DNA from 2 places in the Croceicoccus naphthovorans genome. Region 2 is predicted to be linked to the other one. Evidence: riboswitches for the same ligand, from Rfam matches in the RefSeq annotation. Region 2 holds a riboswitch; the other holds the start of a gene.
The links. Region 2 has a riboswitch for cobalamin ahead of AB433_RS05925 (TonB-dependent receptor plug domain-containing protein). Riboswitches for the same ligand answer to the same signal wherever they lie in the genome.

Region 1 (3,407 bases), 460 kb from region 2:
CCCCGCTCACAGATCGATGCCCTGCTGGGCTTTTACTCCTGCCCGGAAGGCGTGCTTCACATCGCGGATTGCGCTGACCGTATCGGCGGCTTCGACGAACACGTCATGCGCGGCGCGCCCGGTGATGACGACATGCTGCATCGCCGGGCGCGCCTCTATCGCGGGCATGATCTCTTCCAAGGATAGGTAGCGGTAATTCACCAGGTAGGTCTGTTCGTCGAGCACGACGAGATGGACTGTCGGATCGGCCAGAGCCTCTTTCGCCTTTTCCCAACCGGCTCGTGCGGCGCTGATGTCGCGGTCCCGATCCTGCGTTTCCCAGGTGAATCCTTCACCGCAGCGTTCCCAGCGCATGTTCGGATCACGGACGAAGTATGCGCGCTCGCCCACTTCCTCCTTGCCCTTGATGAACTGGAACACCGCGGCCTTGAGGCCATAGCCTAAAGTGCGGGCCACCATGCCGAACGCAGAGGATGACTTGCCCTTTCCGTTCCCGGTGATGACGAGGAGCAAGCCCTTGTCGACCTTGGCTGCGGCGATTCGCTTGTCCACGACCTGCTTGTGTTTTGCGGTGCGGGTCTTGTGACGGAGGTTGATCGCGTTCTTGTCGGCGCCGGTCACCGGCTGCTGTCCGGAACGGTCCATCCAGCCAGCCTCTCGGCCATGATGTGCGCGACCGCCGCGATGCCCGCCCAGCTCAGCGTGGCAATAAGCGTGCCGGGGAAATACCGCTCTAGCCGCGGCAGCCAGCCTGCGATGGTTGCATCGGGGAAGTGGCCGCTCAACGCATAGAAACCGCCGCTGGAAAACGCGTTGGATATCAGCGCCGCACCGCACAGGATTGCAATCAGCGCAGGCAAGCGAGCCGGGGTAATGCCGATGCGAGCGGCGCCGAACCGGCCGGCCATCCACATTACGCCATAAGCGGGCAGCAGCATCCAGTAGGCAGCGGTAAAGCAGAAGTCCGAACCGCCCATCAGGTTGATCGTCACGACGTCGATCGCGAAACCCAGTGCGAAGAGCGCGGGGAAAGCAAGGTGCGAGCGAATGTAGAAACCAGCCACAAGAAAGCTTGCGAGACTGGTCTCTGGAAGGTGGATATATTCGCTGAGCGAATGGGGCCGCGTCGCCAGCATCACGGTGGCGAGGACGGCGAACAGTATCGCATCGAACCGCCGGATGGCAGGGCGCGGCGCGGATTGGGTAAGCAAGGCAGTCATCATCGATCTCCATTTCGGATACAACGATGCGTTGCCCGCCGCGCAAAGCGACGGGACGGAAAGGCCACGACGACAAATCGTGGCGCGCAACATTCTTTGCGAGTGCCGAATGACGCGGCCCTCCCTTTCAACGCACACACACGTGTCGTCCAGCAAGGGATCGGCCCCTAGTTCGTCCGGTACATCCCGCCCGGGCGAAGAACGACGGCAACGGGCCGGTTTCCTGACTTACCGGTTCAACGCGAAATCACCGCCTTCTCGGAAAGAAATGCTTCTTTCCAATGGCATAATGGCGAAACGCTCACCAGTCACAGTTGCGGGAGCAGTGCCGGATGCGGATGACCTGAACCACCCTGCCGGACTTCCCGATTAAGCCCTTGCGGGCACCCGTTACGCGCCTGTCGATAGGCGCGGCGCGCGCGCCATGCAAGCATAAGTGGCTTGTCATATCGCATTCGCTCGCCTACCCGCCGCGCCAAGCGACAGGTTCCCCGCAAGGGGATTCAAAGGGAACGCGGTTCAAGACCGCGGCTGCCCCTGCAACTGTGAGCGGAGAGCCATCGGCCTTCATGCCATTGGGGTTTCAAAAGCCCCGAGAAGGCGGCCGAACCGGCATCGACCCGCAAGCCAGGAGACCTGCCTGACGCCGTCGTTCTTCGTCCGGACAGGGTGTGCCGGCCGAACGGGGAAGTTCCCTCGCGAAACGACAGCCATTGCCTCGCGCGGCGCGTGCCGGGCGGGATGGCCTGTGCGTGCTGCGTAAAGGCTGTTCCCCCGGTGCGATCCGCGCGTGGCGTCTTGTCACTTGTGGGGATTGTTCATGCCCGAATACCGTTTCCTGACCATCCCGGCCATCGCCGCCGGACTTTCGATTACACCTGCCGCTCAGGCAGACACGGCTTCGGACGAAATCGTCGTAGCCGCGCTTCGCATGCCGGTGGAAATCGACCGTGTCGCATCGTCTGTAACCGTGCTCGACCTTGATGAGATCGAGGCTGAACAGCCAATTTCCATTACCGACATTCTGGTCCGCACCCCCGGCATCAGCATGTCCCGCAACGGCGGCTATGGTGCGGCCACGTCACTGCGCGTGCGCGGTGCCGATGCGGGGCACAGCGTTCTGGTCATCGACGGCATGCGCCTTTCCGATGCCTCCACCACGGACGGCGGCGCCGATTTCGGCGGCCTTTTTGCCGACGACATCGAACGGATAGAAATCCTGCGCGGTCCGCAGTCGGTACTGTGGGGAAGCAATGCCATCGGGGGCGTCGTTAACGTCGTCAGCGCCCGTCCCGACGCGCCGCTGGAAGGGCGCGTTGCGATCGAAGGCGGATCACGCAATACGCTGAGCGCCCGTGCCGGAGCAGGCGGCCGCAGCAAGGCTATCGACTGGCGCATCGCGGGCAGCACGTTCACCACCGACGGCATTTCCGCCCGCGACACGGGAACAGAGCGCGACGGATACCGTCGCCAATCGGGCAGCGGCACGTTGACGGCAAGGCTCACGCCGAACCTTTCGCTCGACCTGCGCGGATACTATGCGAGCGGGCGCAATGATTTCGACGGATTCTCAGGCGACAGCCGAGCCTACGGACTGACCGAAGTATGGTCTGCCTATTCCGGGCTGAAAGCGGCCTTTCTGGACGGGCGCTTCAACAACCGCTTCGCCTTCATCGAAAACCGGACGGATCGCGACAATTTCGATCCCGATCGCACGGTCCGCGCACAAACCTTCGATGCGCAGGGCCGAACGCGGCGTTACGAGTATCAGGGCGGACTGGACATTTCCGATGCCATCGACGTGGCATTCGGAGCGGAGCGGGAGGAACAGCGGATGCGAACCGCATCGCCCCGCAATACTACCGATCCGGTCAGCGCAACGCGTGCACAAGCCGATATCGACAGCATCTATGCACAGGCGCGCGTGACACCGGCGCAAGGGTTCACGGCCGAAGGCGGCGTTCGTCACGACGACCATTCGCTGTTTGGCGGCAATACGGTTGTCAGCCTTGGCGCCAGCTTCGCGCCCGGAGATGGTGGCACCGTCGTGCGCAGCAATTATTCGGAAGGGTTCAAGGCGCCTTCGCTCTACCAGTTGTTCACGCAATACGGATCGGAGGATCTGCAACCTGAACGCGCAAAGGGGTGGGAAGCCGGGATCGAGCAGCGTCTGGCCAATGACCGCGC
Region 2 (3,407 bases):
CAGCGATGCGCGCAAGTCGACCGTGGCGAACCCGTCCAGTTCGGTCGTGTTGTTGATGTTCTCGTAGCTATCGCCGACCAGCCGCGCGTCGGCACCCAGCGAGAGCAACCACGGCGTCTGCCAGTCGATCCACGCGGCCAGCGCATGGCGCGGGCGGCGACCCAAGTCGTTGCCCTCCGTAAAGCCATCGGGCGTGCGGTCCACCGCCTTGACGTAGCTATAGCTGGCCCCGGTCTGCAGCGTCGCCGATGGGCTGGCAGCCAGTTCCACCTCGAATCCCTCGGCGCGCGCGCGCGAGGTATTGTCGTAGTAGCCATAGGGCCGCGTGGCGCATAGCCCATCGGTAATGCCGAAGCATGAGGCAAAGCCGATCAGGTTGCGGCTGTCGCGGCGAAAGGCCGACAATGCGATAAACAGCGGCCCGCCGCGACTGCCCTTCTCGATCCCGATGTCATAGGCGCGGCTGGTTTCCGGCTGAACGTCCGGGTTCCCATAGTCGGAGAACAACTGGTACAGCGACGGCGCCTTGAAACCTTCGCCATAAGACGCGCGCAGGCGTACGTCGGAAACCAGATTGACCGTGCCGTTCGCGCCGAACGACCATTCGTCGCCAAAGCGCGAGTGATCGTCATAACGCACGCCCGCCGCAACCGAAGCCGCTTCGCCATACCAGCCAAGCAGCGCGTGGCCGCTGGTGGTGTTGGCCTTGGCATCGTCGCCGAAGGTGGTGTCGAACCGGGTCCATTCGCGATCCGCCCCGAAATCGAGCGCGACCTGCCCCGCCGGCGTGATCCGGCCGAACAATTCGGCCCGCTCGGAACGGCCTTTGTAGGCGTACTGGAATGCCTCGTCCTGCGCCGCGTCGTAATAACGCCGCCGCGTGTCCGAAAGCGCATAGCCCGCATCCAGCGTCAGCAGGTCGGTCGCATAGTGCAGCCCGGTGCGGCCCGAATACTGGCGCGTGCGCGAATAGTCTTCGGTATCGGCAAGGACATAGTCGGGCGCGGGAAACCCATCGAACTCGGTCCGCCCGTTGGCAAAGCGCCCGTTGGCAACAATCGCCAGCTCCGGCGTCAGGTCGTACCGCGCCCGCCCTGTCAGCTGCCACTGGCGGAACCCGTCATCCTCGGTGCCCGATGCCGCGCGGCTGAACCCGTCGGTGTCATAATACGATCCGGCCAGCCCTGCGGCGAGCGGGCCTTGCACCGTGCCCGCCGACAGCGTGGCGTATTTCGTATCGTCGCTGCCATACTCCAGCGATCCGGCCACGCCGTTATCGATCCGTGTAACGACGTTCATCACGCCCGAAATTGCGTCCGATCCCCAGACGACCGAATTCGACCCGCGCAGCAACTCGATCCGCTCGACATTGCCCGCCAGCAGGTTGCCGAAGTCGAACTGGTTGCCGATGTCGGACGCATCGTTGACGCGCACGCCGTCGATCAGGACCAGCAGGTCGTCCGCTTCACCGCCGCGCACGCGCACGCCGGTCAGAGAGCCCGGACCGCCCTCGCGGCTCTGCGTCACGCCCGGCAGGCGCGACAGCACGCGGGTCAGGTCGGGGCCCTGAATGCTCTCGATCTCGTCAAGGTCGACGACGCTGACCGGCTGGCCGGTGCTGTCGATCGACAGCGGCAACCCGGTGGCGACGACGACGATGGCATCGGACCCGCCCGACGCCGGGGGCGCGGGTTGGGCATATTCGATCTCTTGCGCCAAAGCAGGCTGGGCAAGTACGGTGGAACTCAACAGAAGCAAAATAGTACGCAAGGGGAACCTCCCATATGAACGACACGCGTCGCTCATGCGGGAAAGGCACACCATGCGCCCGTCTCGCTGCCCCCGGTACACCCCGCCCGCTGGCTCGAACGACCGGTATGGGCAGGTCTCCTGGCTTCCGGGTCGGGACCGTTGCTTCGCCTTCCCGGTTACCCAGTGGCACTTGAAGCACGGCTCGCCGGTTACAGTTGCGGGGGCAGCGCCGGATTGGCAGGATGTTTCCTGCGCACCGGCTTCCCTCTTCGTGCCTCGTCCCTTTCGGAAGTCGGCAACCCTTACCGTCGCGGCGGCCATTAGGTGCATTGCGGCAAACTGGCAAGCCTGCCTGTAAACGCCCCACTATTGCTATTGCGAACTGATTGCAAAGATAGTTAGCAATACCGACTTTTTGCCGGTTGCAATCCCGGTTTCACGGGCCTAGGGCCGACCACCGAAACGGGGCATGCGGTCCTTGCGGGCAATCCGTGTGCCATGACTATCAAGTTCACCCATCGCCCGCAGCGCGACAGGAGGAACAGGTTAAGATGGCACGCAAGAAGATCGCCCTGATCGGTAGCGGCATGATCGGCGGCACGCTCGCCCATCTGGCGGCGAAAAAGGAAATGGGCGACATCGTCCTGTTCGACATTGCCGAGGGCATGCCCCAGGGCAAGGCGCTCGACCTTTCGCAGTGCGGCCCGATCGAAGGTTTCGACGCAAACATCACCGGCACGAACGATTATGCCGACATCGCGGGTGCAGACGTCATCATCGTCACCGCCGGCGTGCCGCGTAAACCGGGCATGAGCCGCGACGACCTGCTGGGCATCAACCTGAAGGTCATGAAGTCGGTCGGCGAAGGCATCAAGGCCCACGCACCCGACGCGTTCGTCATCTGCATCACCAACCCCCTCGACGCGATGGTCTGGGCACTGCGCGAATTCAGCGGGTTGCCGCACAACAAGGTCGTCGGCATGGCCGGCGTGCTGGACTCGGCCCGCTTCGCCACCTTCCTTGCATGGGAATTCGGCGTTTCGGTGAAGGACGTGAACGCCTTCGTGCTGGGCGGCCACGGCGACACGATGGTCCCTGTCCTGTCCTATTCCACGATCAGCGGCATTCCCGTCACCGACCTCGTCAAGATGGGCAAGTCGACCGACGCGAAGCTGGACGAAATCGTGCAGCGCACCCGTTCGGGCGGCGGCGAAATCGTCGGCCTGCTCAAGACCGGTTCGGCCTATTACGCCCCGGCCACCAGCGCCATCGCGATGGCCGAAGCCTACCTTGGCGACCAGAAGCGCATCCTGCCCTGCGCCGCGCACCTGACCGGTGAATACGGCGTCGACGGTCTCTATGTCGGCGTACCCGCCGTGATCGGTGCCGACGGCATCGAACAGGTCGTGGAAATCGAACTGAACGACGAAGAAAAGGGCAACCTTCAGGTTTCCGTCGATGCGGTCAAGGAACTGCTCGAAGCCTGCAAAGGCATCGACGGCTCGCTGGCCTGATCGTCGCCCCGACAATAGTATAGTCTTTCCGGCCGCCCCGGCGCCTATTCGGTAATCCGGTGCGGCCACCCTCCCTCAGGAGAGCGATTTATGTCCATTCTCGTAGACAAGAATACCAAGGTCATCACCCAGGGCATGACC

Region 1: it holds a riboswitch for cobalamin, as region 2 does, so the genes downstream of both, AB433_RS08310 (hypothetical protein) here and AB433_RS05925 (TonB-dependent receptor plug domain-containing protein) in region 2, are expected to answer to the same signal.

What each region holds. Positions count from the first base shown of each region.
Region 1 is NZ_CP011770.1:1,628,649-1,632,055, forward strand. It holds gene AB433_RS08300 (cobyrinic acid a,c-diamide synthase CobB) at 1-10, opposite strand, end outside; gene cobO (cob(I)yrinic acid a,c-diamide adenosyltransferase) at 7-645, opposite strand; gene AB433_RS08310 (hypothetical protein) at 618-1,220, opposite strand; cobalamin riboswitch at 1,417-1,626, opposite strand; cobalamin riboswitch at 1,688-1,878, shown strand; gene AB433_RS08315 (TonB-dependent receptor plug domain-containing protein) at 2,041-3,407, shown strand, end outside.
Region 2 is NZ_CP011770.1:1,167,524-1,170,930, reverse strand. It holds gene AB433_RS05925 (TonB-dependent receptor plug domain-containing protein) at 1-1,749, opposite strand, end outside; cobalamin riboswitch at 1,864-2,071, opposite strand; gene mdh (malate dehydrogenase) at 2,304-3,266, shown strand; gene sucD (succinate--CoA ligase subunit alpha) at 3,357-3,407, shown strand, end outside.